2 regions of the Alysiella filiformis genome follow, and region 1 is predicted to be linked to the other one. Evidence: predicted binding sites of a transcription regulator. Region 1 holds the regulator's gene; the other holds the start of a gene.
What was found. The regulator FNR, encoded in region 1, switches genes on or off when oxygen is low (the NO sensors DNR and NnrR bind a similar motif). The targets are predictions, from matches to a motif close to TTGATNNNNATCAA.

Region 1 (8,105 bases):
AAATCAAAGCCAATACCATTATTGTTGAACCCACTTCGGGCAACACAGGCATTGGCTTGGCAATGGTTTGCGCGGCAAAAGGCTACAAATTGGTCATTACCATGCCCGAAAGCATGAGCCAAGAACGCCGTATGCTTTTACGCGCTTACGGTGCAGAATTGGTTTTGACCCCTGCCTCCGAAGGCATGGGCGGTGCGATTGCCAAAGCACAAGAATTGGTAAACAGCAATCCTGATGTGTATTTTATGCCACAACAGTTTGAAAATCCTGCCAATCCCGAAATCCACCGCCACACCACCGCCGAAGAAATTTGGCGCGACACAGACGGTAAAGTGGACATTTTCGTGGCTGGCGTTGGCACAGGCGGCACCATCACTGGCGTGGGCGAAACCCTGAAAGCGAAAAACCCCAATGTGCAGGTTTTTGCGGTTGAGCCAGAAGCCTCGCCCGTGTTGAGCGGTGGACAAAAAGGACCTCACCCCATTCAGGGCATTGGCGCAGGCTTTATCCCCAAAGCATTGAACACGGCAGTGTATGACGGCATCATTCAAGTACCCAACGAGGCGGCTTTTGCCACCGCGCGTGATATGGCGCAAAAAGAGGGTGTGCTGGTGGGCATTTCATCGGGTGCGGCGGTGTGGGCGGCATTGCAGTTGGCTGCCAAACCTGAAAATGCAGGCAAATTGATTGTGGTGGTGTTGCCTTCTTATGGCGAACGTTATTTGTCCACGCCTTTGTTTCAAGATTTGGCATAATTGAATTGGATTTCAGGCTGCCTGAAACTTTTGCAAAACTCAATTCGTAGGGGCAGATTTCATATCTGCCCTGTTTAAACTTGCAGAAATTTTTATTTTTATCAATACAAAATGAAACACCATGTAGGGTGCAACTTGTTGCACCAAATCCATGTTTTATCAGGAAAATGGTGCAACAAGTTGCACCCTACACTTGTCCTATTTTGAAATGCATGAAACCTAAATTGAAAAGGGGCGGATATAAAATCCGCCCCTACATCAATTTAAAAGTGGGTTTTGCACAGGTTTCAGCCTGTTTTTTTACACCGTTTGCGAATATTTGGCTTGCGTTTCTTTGTGGCGCAAGTGGTAATCAAAAATCATGGCAATATTGCGAATCAAAAAACGACCTTTGGGCGTTACTTTCAGGCTGCCTGAAACCGCATTCCACTCAATCAAGCCGAGTTTTGCCATATTGCCCAAATCGTGCATTTCATCGGCAAAATAATCCGCAAAATCAACCCCATATTCCGACAATTCCAGCGCAAAACGGCACATCAAATCTTGAATGATTTGGCGGCGCAACACATCGTCATCGTTCAACTCATAGCCGCGCAAAATGGGCAAATGTCCTGCATCCAAAGCGGCATAATATTCGGGCAACTCTTTTTCATTTTGGCTGTATGTGTTGCCCACCTTGCCAATGCTGCTCACACCAATCGCCACCAAATCGCAATCGGCATGGGTGGAATAGCCTTGGAAATTGCGTTGCAATCGCCCTTGTTTCAGCGCAATGGCAAGCTCATCTTCGGGTTTGGCAAAATGGTCCATGCCAATGAAAACATAGCCTTTTTCGTCCAACAAATGCACGGCATATTGCAAAATGTCCAATTTTTCTTCGCTAGACGGCACGGCATTGGTGTCAATGCGGCGTTGTGGCTTAAAAATGTGCGGCAAATGCGCGTAATGATACAAAGCCAAACGGTCGGGATTGAGTTCCGACAGCACCGTATCCAAAGTGGGTTTGATGCTTTCCACCGTTTGGTGTGGCAAGCCGTAAATCAAATCCACGCTGATGGATTTGAAACCTGCCTCACGCGCCGCGTCTATCACTTCTTTTGTTTCTTCAACGGTTTGAATGCGGTTTACGGCTGCCTGAACTTTGGGGTCAAAATCCTGAATGCCCACGCTCATGCGATTGAAACCCAATTTGCCCAATTTGAACACGCTTTCACGGCTGACTTTGCGCGGGTCAATTTCAATGGAATATTCGCCATCGGGCAGCAATTCAAAATGTTCGCGTATCATTTTGAACACGCGCTCCAACTGTTCATCGTTCAAAAAAGTGGGGGTGCCGCCACCAAAATGCAGTTGCGCCAAAGGGCGTTTGCCGTGCAAATGCGGTTGCAGCAAAGCCATTTCTTTTTCCAAATAAAGCAAATATTCATCGGCTTTGCGCGTGTCTTTGGTGATGACTTTATTGCAGCCGCAGTAGTAGCAAATCACATTGCAAAACGGAATATGCACATACAATGAAACAGGTTCAAGATTGTTTTTAAAGGTTTTTGCCAAAGTGTTTTCATATTCAGGCTGCCTGAAACCCACATGAAAGCGGTCGGCGGTGGGATACGATGTGTAACGTGGACCACTGGCAGGCAAACTGGCGATTAAATCGCGGTCAAAATCAAACAGCGTGTGATTTTCTTGTGTAATTGTGATTGTTTTCATGGATTTGTGTATCGGTTTTCATTTTAAGAAAGGCTATTTTAAAGATTTTGGGCGAATTTGGGGAAAATTTGTTAAAATAGCGCGATTTAAATATACTCGCTTTGATTTGTATCAAAATCAGCCGTTCTGTGTATTTGTTTTTAAAAATTTTTGAAAAATGGGCTTAAATTCATCATGGCGAACCCAATTTTGCACATCAAAACCCAGTGTTCAGAATGTTCATTACGCGAACTTTGCCTGCCTGTTGGTTTACACAAACACGATTTGGAACAACTCAATAGCGTGATTCGCCAAAGTCGCCGCTTAAAAAAAGGCGATTACCTGTTTCACGCTGGCGAAACTTTTGTGTCGCTGTTTGCCATACGCACGGGCTTTTTCAAAACCACCGTTGGCACGCAAGATGGGCGCGACCAAGTTACGGGCTTTTTCATGTCGGGCGAACTGATGGGCATGGACGGCATCGGCAACAACATCTACATCAACGATGCCATTGCGCTGGAAGACAGCGAAGTGTGTGAATTGCCCTTTGCGCGTATGGAAGATTTGGTCAAGCGCGTACCCAGCCTGCAAACGCATTTTATGCGCCTGATGAGCCGAGAAATCATACGCGACCAAAATGTGATGATGATGTTGGGCAATATGCGCGCCGAAGAGCGTTTGGCGGCATTTTTGCTGAATTTATCACAACGTTTGCAAACGCGCGGTTTTGCCGCCAACGATTTCATTTTGCGTATGTCGCGCGAGGAAATTGGCAGCTATTTGGGTTTGAAACTGGAAACGGTCAGCCGAACCTTGTCGCGTTTCAACCAAGAAGGCTGGATTTCGGTGGAACACAAACACATTCAAATTTTGCAAGCCCGTGCATTGAAAGATTTGGTGGCAGGCTGCTCGGGTAAATCCGATGTGATTTGATTTCAGGCAGCCTGAAAACACAAAAAGGCGGATAAAATGCCATTATCCGCCTTTTTGTCATTTTCTCAATTCGCCATGTGCTTGTTTTGCCAAATCAAATGCGCGATTGGCGTGGTCTGCCAACACGGTAAAATGCCCCATTTTGCGCCCTGCCCTTGCTTGCGTTTTGCCATACAAATGCAAATGCGTTTCAGGCTGCCTGAAAACCGCTTGCCAATTCGGTTCACTGCCATTTTCGCCCCACACATCGCCCAAAATATTCGCCATGCAACACGCCGACAGCAAATCGGTTTTCGCAGGCGGCAAACCGCACATCAGCCGCACCTGCTGCTGAAATTGGCTGGATAAACAAGCATCTATCGTGTGATGACCGCTATTGTGTGGACGCGGCGCAATCTCATTAACCAGCAAATGGGCTTCATCGCCCACCACAAACATTTCCACCGCCAACACGCCCACATAATCCAACTCATTCGCCAAACGAATTGCCATGCCACGCGCTTGATTTTGCAGCGTTTCAGGCAGCCGCGCTGGCACAATGGAATACGCCAAAATGCCATTTTCATGATGATTTTCGGCAGGGTCAAACGTGGCAATTTCATCATCGTTCAAACGGCACACAATTACAGAAATTTCCGCACGCAAATCCACCAGCCGCTCCAAAACACAAGGCACACCGCAATGCGCCGCAAATGCCGCCCGCAATTCAGGCAGCGTGTTCACGCGAATTTGCCCCTTGCCGTCATAACCCAAAGTGGCGGTTTTCAAAATCCCCGATAAATAGGGCAAACTTTGTTCGCCAATATCTTCTTCTTTTTCAATGACTTGATAAGGTGCAGTTTGCAAACCCGCTTGGCGTATCCATTGTTTTTCCAAAATGCGATTTTGGGCAATCGCCACACAATCGCCGCTTGGCGACACGCGCGTGTGTTGCGCCAAATCGCGCATGGCTTGGGCGTTCACATTTTCAAATTCGGTGGTGATGGCGGCACATTTTGCCAATTCTTTCAAAGCATTGGCATCATCAAATGCCGCACACAAATGCACATCGGCAAAACGTGCAGCAGGCGCATTCGGGTCAGGGTCAAGCACAGTAACGCGATAACCCATTGTTTTTGCAGCCATTGTGAACATACTGCCCAACTGCCCACCGCCCAAAATGCCCAACATGGCTGGCGGTAAAATTGGATTTATTTTCATTGGTTTAAACCTTTTTTGTTTATTTTCAGGCAGCCTGAAAAGTGCCACTATACTGTCCCCTCTCCCTGTGGGAGAGGGTTAGGGAGAGGGTAAATTTTAAGATTAAAGCCCCCTCTCCCCAGCCCTCTCCCACAGGGAGAGGGAGAGAGATTGCTGCACCCTACTGATTTCAGGCAGCCTGAATGCGTTTCACGGTATCCAGCACTTCTTGCGCGTGATTGGCAACTTTTACCTTGCGCCATTCGTGGACAATCTCGCCTTGTTCATTCAAAACAAAAGTGCTGCGCTCAACACCAAGATGTTCTTTTCCATACATTTTTTTCAATTTCAACACATCAAATTGTTTGCACACACTTTCATCTGTATCGCTCAACAATTCAAATTGAAAGCCCTGTTTCGCGCAAAAATTTTGGTGGGTTTTGACGCTGTCGCGCGAAATGCCGACCACCGTGTAACCCAATGCGCGAAATTCAGGCAGCAAATGGTTGAAATCCAAGCCTTCGGTGGTGCAACCTGCGGTGTGGTCTTTGGGGTAAAAATAGACAATCAAAGGCAAATGTTGTGCCGCGTCAAACACTTCGCCGCTTGATGAAGGAAGAGAAAAGGGCATGATTGCTGTCCTTAATAAAATGGGGAAAATGGGTTTTCAGGCTGCCTGAAAAACAACAACCGCAAACCCAAATCAGTCTTGCGGTTGCGATTTTAGAATCAGTTAAAAGTCAATTCATTCACACGTTCAAAGATATGGGTTTCGGCATTGCCCTCTTCCCACAACTTAATGCGCAAACGCAAGTCGTTCACCGATTCAGCTTGGCGCAAGGCTTCATCATAAGTAATGCGCCCTTCGGTGTACAAACGGAACAAATCTTGGTCAAACGTTTGCATACCGTCCACTTCCGAACGATTCATCAACGACATGGCTTCCATCAATTCGCCTTTGAAAATATGGTCTTGCATGGCAGGCGTGTTAATCAGCAAATCCACAATCGCCGTGCGACCGCCCTCTTTCAAACGCGCCAAACGCTGACCAATGATGCCCACCACGTTCAAAGCCAAGTCCATCAACACCTGCTGATGACGCTCTTCGGGATAGAAGTTCATAATCCGCTCAATGGTTTGCACGGCATTGTTGGCGTGAATCGTGAAAATACACAAGTGTCCCGTTTGTGCCAGTTGCAAGGCATATTCCATGGTGTGTTCGTTACGCACCTCGCCCACACACACCACGTCTGGTGCTTGACGCATGGCAGATTGCACCGCCATAGACCAAGAATTGGTGTCCACGCCCAATTCGCGCTGCGTGAAAATGGATTTAATCGGTTTGTGCAAATATTCCACAGGGTCTTCAATGGTAACAATATGACCTGCCGCGTGTTTGTTGCGCCAGTCCAACATCGCCGCCATGGAAGTGGATTTACCCGAACCCGTTGCACCTGCCAAAATCAGCAAGCCGCGTGGCTGCATTGCCAATTCTTTCAAACCTTGTGGTAATTGCAAATCGTCCACCGTCAAAATTTTGGTGGTAATGCGCCGCCACACCATGCCCACGCGACCTTGCTCGTGATAAGCATTCACACGGAAACGCACACCTGCTGACGACATAACCGAATAGTTCAATTCCAATTCTTTGTCAAATTTGATGCGTTGGTCGGGTGCCATGGTGGAATACACCAGCATTTGCGTATCAGAAGACGACAAGGGTTTCAATGGCACAGGAATCAATTCGCCATTGATTTTGAACGATGGCGGAAAACCTGCGCTGATGAAAATATCCGATGCCAAGCGTTTTTCACACTCGGCAGCCATTTTTTCCAACAAAGGGTGCAACTGTGCTGTACCACCCAACATGGGGGCTTGCCCAGCCATGCCACCACCCATGGGCATACCTGCACCCATGCCCCCAACTGCGGGCATTTCGCCACGCGAAACGGCTTCGCTGGCTGCCATGCGTGCTTGTGCGCGTTCTTTGGCGGCAAGTTCGGGGTGGGTGTTTTTGTAATCATTAACCAAACCTGACAACAGGGCTGCCACATCGGGTTTATTTTGTTCACTCATGACTTTAACTCTTTCATGATGATGATTTTTTAAACAATATGAATGATTCGGTTTCTTTTCAGGCTGCCTGAAAAAATCAGTTAATCATATCGGGGTTTTGGGCTTTGGCGCGCGCGTCTTCCAAAGAAATGATGTTGCGGCGTACCAAATCTTGCAAGCACTGGTCCAGTGTCTGCATGCCGTAGTTTTGACCTGTTTGCAATACGGAGTTCATTTGTGCGATTTTGTTTTCACGAATCAAGTTACGAATCGCGGCATTGGCAATCATGATTTCATGGGCGGCAACACGACCTTTACCGTCTTTGGTTTTCAGCAGCGTTTGCGCGATAACGGCACGCAAAGATTCCGACAACATGGAGCGCACCATCTCTTTTTCGCCTGCTGGGAACACGTCAATGATACGGTCTACGGTTTTGGTTGCGCTGGTGGTGTGCAAAGTGCCAAATACCAAGTGTCCCGTTTCGGCGGCGGTCAATGCCAAACCAATGGTTTCGGGGTCGCGCATCTCGCCCACCAAGATGATGTCGGGGTCTTCACGCAATGCCGATTTCAGCGCGTTGGCAAAACTGTGGGTGTGTTCGTGCAATTCGCGTTGGTTAATCAGCGATTTTTTGGATTGATGCACAAACTCAATCGGGTCTTCAATGGTCAAAATGTGGGCGGGTTCGTTTTGGTTCACATAGTCAATCATCGCCGCCAAGGTGGTGGATTTACCTGAACCCGTAGGCCCTGTTACCAGCACCAAACCGCGTGGGGTTTCGGCAATTTTTTGGAACACACGCGGTGCTTTCAATTCTTCCAAAGTCAAAACTTTGCTGGGAATGGTACGGAACACGGCGGCTGGCCCGCGATTGGTGTTGAACGCATTCACACGAAAACGTGCCACATTGGGCAATTCAAATGAAAAGTCGGTTTCCAAATTTTGTTGGTAATTTTTGCGATTCAAGTCGTTCATCACTGAACTAATCATGTTTCCCACATCTTCTGCACTCATTTCAGGCAGATTGATGCGGCGAATGTCGCCATGAACGCGAATCATGGGGGGCAAACCTGCGGACAAATGCAAGTCAGATGCTTTGTTTTTCACACCAAACGCCAAAAGGTCGGTAATTTGCATGGACATGGTTTAAATCACTTATCGGTAATTGTTCAAATTGGGGTTATTGTAAAGAAATTTGCGCCTTTTGATAAGCCCAATTCCACATAATTTGCCTAATTTAAGGCAAAAACGCACGTTCAGGCTGCCTGAAAGTGCGTTTTGGGGATTATCCTACATAAGTCAGATAATGTTCGTAGTCGGGATTGCGTCCTTGAACGATGTCAAAAAAGCGTTTTTGGATTTCTGTGGTTAATTCGCCACGTTCGCCAATGCCGATTTGACGGTTGTCGATTTCGCGGATTGGGGTAACTTCGGCGGCAGTGCCTGTGAAGAACACTTCATCGGCAACATACAACTCATCGCGCGTGATGCGTTTT
Region 2 (8,105 bases), 210 kb from region 1:
ACGAATTTGCGGATATTCCGCCGCCAGTTGCTGAATCAAACGCCAAGTATTGTCGGTTGAACCATCATCAACCAGCCACAGTTGGTTCAATTCAGGTTGCATGATGCAGCTCAATACCGCGCGTTTTAAGGTTGATTCGGCGTTATAACATGGAATAATGATGTCCAATTTCATTTAAATTTTCTCTTCTATCAAAGTCTTAACTTATTGCCCAGCAACCTCATTGGCAAATTAAAGTTGCTTGGCAATAAGATTTGATAACATTTCTCATTTAAATAAGTAAAAAAGCTGCCTGAAACCAAATCACTTTTTCAGGCAGCCTGCTTCAATCCGATTAGTTTTTGTCTTGGTCTACCAATTTGTTTTTGGCAATCCAAGGCATCATGCTACGCAATTGTGCGCCCACTTTTTCAATTTGATGGTCAGCAGTCAAGCGGCGACGCGCGGTCATGCTGGCATAGTTGGTTGCGCCTTCTTGAATGAACATTTTGGCATATTCGCCAGATTGAATGCGGTACAAGGCTTTTTTCATCGCTTCTTTGGTGGCAGGTGTAATCACTTCCACGCCAGTAACGTACTCGCCATATTCCGCATTGTTGGAAATGGAGTAGTTCATATTGGCAATGCCGCCTTCGTACATCAAATCCACAATCAATTTCAGTTCGTGTAAGCACTCAAAATAAGCCATTTCAGGTGCATAGCCTGCTTCAACCAAAGTTTCAAAGCCGCATTTTACCAATTCAACCGCACCACCGCACAATACGGCTTGTTCGCCGAACAAGTCGGTTTCGGTTTCTTCGCGGAAATTGGTTTCAATCACGCCACCTTTGGTGCCACCGTTGGCTGCCGCGTAAGACAAGGCAATGTCGCGGGCTTTGCCAGTTGCATCTTGGTAAACCGCAATCAAAGATGGCACACCGCCGCCTTTCAAAAATTCGCTGCGTACGGTATGACCCGGGCCTTTGGGTGCAACCATAATCACGTCCACATTTTTGGGTGGCACGATTTGGTTGTAGTGAATGTTAAAGCCATGAGCAAACGCCAAAGCCGCGCCTTCTTTCAAATTGGGCGCAATTTCATTTTTGTAAACAACGGGTTGATTTTCATCGGGCAACAAAATCATCACCACATCGGCTTTTTGGGTGGCTTCGGCAACGCTCAAAGTTTCAAAACCAGCCGCCACAGCCTTGTTCCAAGATGTGCCTTGACGCAAACCAATCACCACATTCACACCCGAATCTTTCAAATTCGCAGCGTGGGCATGACCTTGCGAACCATAGCCAATAATGGCAACAGTTTTACCTTTAATCAAAGACAAATCGGCATCTTTATCGTAAAAAACTTGCATTTCTTTTCCTTTTGCAAAAAATAAATGGGAAAACGGTTATCGGAAAAACTGTTTTCAGGCTGCCTGAAAATGCGGTTTTGTGTAAAAACAACATTTTATCGGATTAACACAACGCTTGTGCCGTTGAATTGAGCCAAACAATTAAACGGACAAATTTTACACTATTTTTACCCACAGAAAAAGCTGCCTGAAACGTTTTCAGGCAGCTTTTTTCTTTTTTCAAACGAATTGTTTTAACCTTCAATTTTCACTTCAACGCGGCGACCTTCGGCATTATCGCCTTTGCCACCTGTGCTGTTTTCAGGTTTACGCAATTCCATGCTTTCCGCTTTCACGCCTTGCTTTTTCAAGAAAGCCTGTACCGCTTCGGCACGTTTTTTGGACAATTTGGCATTGCTTTCCGCATTGCCTGTGCTGTCGGTAAAACCACTGATGACCAGTTTTTTGCCTGCTTTGGCGGCTTTCACGATTTCGGCTGCCACTTTGTCGGCTTCGGGAGCCACATCGCTCTTGGCAGTAGCGAAATAGAATTTCACCACACCGTTTTCGTTTACCACGCTGGCTTTATCAGCCGCAACAGGGGCTTTGTCTTCCACAGCAGGTTCAGAAACCGCCGCCTCCACCGCAGGGCTGGCTGAAACCGCCTCGGCAGGGCTTGCAGCAACAGGAGCAGGCTCAGCAACAGGTTCTGCTTTTGCCGCTTGTTCCTCAGCAGGTGCCACGCCACGAACCGCATTTTTGGTATCGGTTGGCAAGGCTTTGCCTTCTGGGTGTGATTTACCCCAAACATAAGCAGTCAGCAAGTGGATTTTCTCTTTGGTCAAGAAACCTTCCCAAGCAGGCATTTGGTTATGGCGACCACCTGTAATGGTTTCAATGATGCCTTTTTCGCTGCCATTCCACAACCAAACATCATCGGTCAAATTCGGTGCCATGCCTTGATTGCCACTGCCATCAGCACCATGACACACGGCACAATTTGCAGCAAAAATCTCTTTACCGCGAATGGCACGCTCTTCATTATGCTCACGACCCGACAAAGACATCACGAAATGCGCCGCATCACGCACACGCTCTTCGCCCAACACAGGTCCCCATGCTGCCATCACACCCAAACGACCTTTGGTAATGGTTTCCTGAATGTGTTCAGGCGTACCACCATAAAGCCAGTCTGTATCGGTCAAATTGGGGAAACCGCGTGAACCTTGCGCGTCCGAACCATGGCATTGAATACAATAAGTATCAAACAGGTTTTTACCCATGGTCATGGCTTCAACATTTTGTGCAGCCTCGGTAACGCTCATGCCCGAATATTTGGCATACAATGCGCCCGTTTCCGCTTCGGCTTTTTTCATTTCATCTTGATATTGGCTCACGCTGCTCCAAGTTTTTCCATTGAAACCAATGCCCTTGAAATCGCCCAAACCAGGGTAAAAAACCAAGTAGCCAATACCAAAAAGGATGGTCATGATGAACATATAAAACCACCAACGTGGCAAGGGGTTGTTGTATTCTTCAATACCGTCCCACGAATGCCCCATGGTTTTAACATCTTCACCTTTTTTCACTTTGACCACGTTTTGCGACAGCAAAAGCCAAACAATCCAGATGATACTGCCTACGACAATGGCAACAATATAATAGTGCCAAAAGGGGGAAGTGAATTGTGATTCCATTATTTTGCTCCGTTATCAGGTTTGATTTGGGCAGGTTCTGGTGTATCGGGGTCGTCAATGATGCTGTGTGCAGCATGATTGTAGTTGCCCTTATTGCGCTTGTTGAACACAATCAACAGCACCAATAAAAAACTCATAAATACGATAACGGTAAACAATACCTTTGCCCAAATCAATTCCATGATGTTTTACCTTTTATTTTTCAATGCCAAACCCAAACCTTGCAGATAGGCAACCACAGCGTCCAATTCAGATTTGTTTTTCAGCTCATCGGCTGCTTTGGCATAATCTTCCTCGGTGTAGGGTACGCCCACTTTATTCAAGGCTTTCATGTGGCGAACCACTTCATCTGCGTCCACTTTATTGCGCGCCAACCATGGGAAGGCTGGCATATTGGATTCTGGCACAACATCGCGTGGATTGAGCAAGTGAATGCGATGCCATTCATCGGAATAGCGACCGCCCACACGCGCCAAGTCAGGACCTGTGCGTTTGGAACCCCATTGGAATGGGTGGTCGTAAACCGATTCGCCTGCCACAGAGTAGTGTCCGTAACGTTCGGTTTCGGCACGGAAAGGGCGAACTTGTTGTGAATGGCAGTTGTAGCAGCCTTCACGCACATAAATGTCGCGTCCTGCTACCTGTAAAGCATTATAGGGTTTGACACCTTCGGTTGGGGTAATCACTTCCTTACTGGCAAACAGGGGAACAATTTGCACCAACAAACCAAAGCTAATCACAATCAATGTGAATACAATCAAAAAACCCACTTTTTCTTCAACTAATGGTTGTAATTTCATTTTTAATCGCCTACTTTCTGTTTAGTGGTGTTGAGATTGTGTCAAAGCAGGGATTTCCGCTTCCACAGGTTTACCCCGCGTGATGGTGCGATACACATTGTACGCCATGATAACCATGCCGCTTACATAGAACGCGCCACCCAAGAAACGAATGAAATAGAAAGGCATAGAACGGCTAACTGATGCCACAAAAGAGTGGGTTAATGTGCCGTCTGGGTTCAATTGGCTCCACATGATGCCTTGTGTTACACCCGACACCCACATTGATGTGATGTACAACACCACGCCCAAAGTGGCAATCCAGAAATGCACGTCAATCAATTTGGTGCTGTACATTTCTTTTTGACCGTACAAACGGGGTACGAGGTAGTAGATGGAACCGATGGTAACAAAGCCCACCCAACCCAATGCGCCAGAGTGAACGTGTCCCACTGTCCAGTCGGTGTAGTGGCTCAATGCGTTCACGGATTTGATGGACATCATGGGTCCTTCAAATGTGGACATACCGTAGAATGATAAAGACACCACCAAGAATTTCAAAATGGGGTCGGTGCGCAATTTGTGCCATGCGCCAGACAGGGTCATGATGCCGTTAATCATGCCACCCCAAGATGGGGCAAACAGGATAATGGACAATACCATACCCAAAGATTGTGTCCAATCAGGCAATGCGGTGTAGTGCAAGTGGTGAGGACCTGCCCACATATAGGTAAAAATCAATGCCCAAAAATGCACCACCGACAAACGGTAGGAGTAAACGGGACGACCTGCTTGTTTGGGTACGAAATAGTACATCATGCCCAAAAATGCGGCAGTTAAGAAGAAACCCACGGCATTATGACCGTACCACCATTGCACCATGGCATCAATCGCGCCATAGTACACTGAGTAGGATTTGAACCAACCTGCGGGAATCGCCATACTGTTCACAATATGCAACAACGCAACGGCTAAAATAAATGCGCCATAAAACCAGTTTGCCACATAAATGTGTTTGATTTTGCGATTGGAAATCGTACCAAAAAACACCACTGCATAAACAACCCAAATAATGGTCAGCAAAATGTCAATTGGCCATTCCAATTCGGCGTATTCTTTACCCGATGTGTAGCCCAAAGGCAGGGTAATCACCGCCAGAACAATGATGAGTTGCCAGCCCCAAAAGGTAATTGCTGGCAAAATATTGCCGCCAAACAAACGAACATTACACGTTCGTTGCACGACATAATAAGACGTGGCAAATAAGCCACAACCGCCAAAGGCGAAAATCACGGCATTGGTATGCAGTGGGCGAATGCGTCCAAAGTGGAACCAAGGCGCAACGTCTGACAAGTTTAAGGCTGGCCAGTAAAGCTGTGCGGCGGCAATCACGCCCACCAACATACCGACTATGCCCCAAACTACCGTCATGATGGCGAACTGGCGCACCACTTTGTAGTTGTAAGTTTGCGTTTCCATGAAAAAAGTCTCCATTTATATGGCGTTTGGTTTGATGGATTTCTGCTTGTGTATCAAAATATTGCACCCAAGCATCACCCAATTCTCTTCATTTTTATCCAAATTGTGTAAACTTAATGCACCATTCAGATAACTTAATTTAGCATTTTAAAACAAAACGGTCTTTCCTACCAAGTAAAATAATGGTAAAACAGCGTTTTCAGGCTGCCTGAAACGGCTTTACGGCATTTTTTGTGCAAGATTAGCCAAATTTGCGCTGGCACCACTTGATAAATATCAAATCAAGCGATTTTTACGTTTTTTTAACACAATTTTGGGTGCAAAATCGGTTTGTTTCCCACACATCATTTTTTATTTTAATTGGATTGATTTATGTTCCACTACACACTTATCCCCCAACCGCAACAACACATTTGGCACATTACTTTGTCGTTTGACCACATTGCTGGCAGCCCCAATTTGCTCAAATTGGCAAACTGGGTGGCGGGCAGCTACATGATTCGGGATTTTTCGCGACACATTTTGGGCTTTCAGGCTGCCTGCAATGGCGAAGACTGCGAAATGTATCAACTGGACAAAAACACTTGGCAATTACCCGACCAAGACGGTCATTATGTGGTGCATTATGCGGTGTATGCCAACGATTTGTCGGTACGCGCCAGCCTGTTGGACACGCAGCGTGGTTTCATTGATGGTGCGTGTTTGTTTTTGTATGCACCCCATCGCCAAAATGAAGTACACGAAGTGGAATTGGCGGGGCTGCCTGAAAATTGGCAAATCGTCAGCACCCTGCCACGCATCAGCGAAACGCATTTTCAGGCAACCAGCTACGCCGAATTGACCGACCACCCCATAGAAATGGGCGAACACATTGAAATTTTGCGTTTTGAGGCACACAGCATACCGCATTTCATCGCATTGAGCGGCTACTACCGCGATTTTGACCGCCAACGCCTGATAGACGACTGCCAACGCATTTGCGAATACGAAATTGACCTGTTTCCGCGCCCTACCCCATTCACGCACTATTTGTTTTTACTGTATTTGGGCGATGGCATTTACGGTGGCTTGGAACACATCAGCAGCACCGCCCTGCACGCCGACCGCAAAGCCCTGCCTGCCTACAACATGGGCGAAGCCAACGCCGCCTACACCGAATTACTGGGCTTAATCGCACACGAATATTTTCACGCATGGAATGTCAAATCCTTCAAACCAACCGTATTCCAACCCTATGATTTGGAAAAAGAAACCTACACCGAACAACTGTGGGCATACGAAGGCATCACATCATATTATGACGATTTGACTTTGGTACGCAGTGGCGTGATTTCAGTCAGCAATTATTTGAATTTATTGGCAAACACCATGACGCGCGTTCAACGCAACGCAGGGCGCAAATGGCAAAGTTTGGCACAATCCAGCTTTGCCGCGTGGCACAAATATTACAAACAAGACGAAAATTCGCCCAATGCCATCACCAGCTACTACCAACATGGCGCATTGTTTGCCCTGTGCTTGGATTTGGTGATTCGTGAGAACAGCGAATACAGCCTTGATTTTGTGATGCAAAATCTCTACCAACGCTTTTTGGACACAGGCGCAGGCACCCAAGAAGGCGAATGGCAAACCCTTGCCAGCGAATACACAGGATTGACTTTAAACGATTTTTTCAACTACGGCTTATACAGCACCGAAGATTTGCCTTTGGCAATGTGTTTGCGTCAAGCAGGCATTGAATTGCGCTGGCTGCCTGAAAACCGCAGCTCGGGCAACGGCAAATTGGTCAGCGAATTTCCCGATTTCGCACCACAAGCCGAACTGGGCTGCCGCTACACGCAAAACAAAGATGGCGCGGTCATTTCCCACGTTTTTTCAGGCAGCAGCGCAGAAGAAGCCACACTCAAACCCAATGACAAAATCATTGCCGTCAATGGTTTAGCTTGTACAGACTTTGCCGCACAAACGCAAACGGCGGTGGGCGATGTGCATGTGTTGCATTTTTTCCGCGAAGGCGTGTTGCGCCACACCGAATTGACGGTTCAGGCAGCCGAACCGCATACCGCCTACTTGAAAATTGTGGACGAAGATTTGTTGCAACAATGGTTATTCAATCAAAAATCGCAATAATTGAATTGAAATCATGAAAAAAATGCTGCCTGAAAACCTTAAAATGTTTTTTCAGGCAGCATTTTTTGCCAAAACGATTATTTTTTCGGCGATGAATCGCGTTTGCGCCACAAATACCACGCCGCCAACGCGCCCAACCACACAAACCACGTTTTCACAAACAGCAAAAACAATTCAAACAAAAAATGCCCACTGGCAATCAGCGCGTGTTTCACGCTCAACCACATCGGTTCGCGATATTGTTTTGCCAAAGATTCGCTGTCGGTCAGCACCGATTTCATCACATTTTCAGGCTGGCTGAAATGCAAATTGACGGTGGCATAATCCACTTTATCTTTCAATTCAAATTGTTGCATTTTCGCCTCATCTTCACGTTCACGCGCGGCAAATTGGTTTTCAATGGTGCGTTCTTTGTCGCTGTGGTCGGCGATTTTGGGCGTGGCTTGTTGATTCAACTGCTGCAAGGCTTGGGCTTTTTGCTGCTCGCGTTGGGCGGTCAAAATTTCACGCTGCATATTGACGAAAATGTCTTGTGCCTCATAATTTTGCTTTTCCAACAATGTGATATGCGGCTGCAAACCATGCAAAAACACCTGCGCTTTATCACGCGGCACACGCACAATCAAATCGGCAGAACTCACATAACGCTCAATATTCAACAACATACCGTCTGATTGTTTGAAAGCATCATGG

Region 2: ccoN (cytochrome-c oxidase, cbb3-type subunit I) is a predicted target of FNR. The motif match lies at 5,549-5,562, and genes of this name have one in related genera.

The regions. Positions count from the first base shown of each region.
Region 1 covers NZ_CP059564.1:1,539,887-1,547,991, reverse strand. The annotation lists gene cysK (cysteine synthase A) at 1-755, shown strand, start outside; gene hemN (oxygen-independent coproporphyrinogen III oxidase) at 1,056-2,462, opposite strand; gene fnr (fumarate/nitrate reduction transcriptional regulator Fnr) at 2,637-3,374, shown strand; gene H3L97_RS07675 (5-(carboxyamino)imidazole ribonucleotide synthase) at 3,432-4,574, opposite strand; gene H3L97_RS07670 (peroxiredoxin) at 4,744-5,184, opposite strand; gene H3L97_RS07665 (PilT/PilU family type 4a pilus ATPase) at 5,283-6,458, opposite strand; gene H3L97_RS07660 (type IV pilus twitching motility protein PilT) at 6,706-7,746, opposite strand; gene H3L97_RS07655 (branched-chain amino acid transaminase) at 7,895-8,105, opposite strand, start outside.
Region 2 covers NZ_CP059564.1:1,329,447-1,337,551, reverse strand. The annotation lists gene H3L97_RS06610 (glycosyltransferase family 2 protein) at 1-174, opposite strand, end outside; gene ilvC (ketol-acid reductoisomerase) at 335-1,348, opposite strand; gene ccoP (cytochrome-c oxidase, cbb3-type subunit III) at 1,582-3,024, opposite strand; gene H3L97_RS06595 (cbb3-type cytochrome oxidase subunit 3) at 3,024-3,206, opposite strand; gene ccoO (cytochrome-c oxidase, cbb3-type subunit II) at 3,213-3,824, opposite strand; gene ccoN (cytochrome-c oxidase, cbb3-type subunit I) at 3,846-5,282, opposite strand; gene H3L97_RS06580 (M61 family metallopeptidase) at 5,655-7,412, shown strand; gene H3L97_RS06575 (DUF4349 domain-containing protein) at 7,490-8,105, opposite strand, start outside.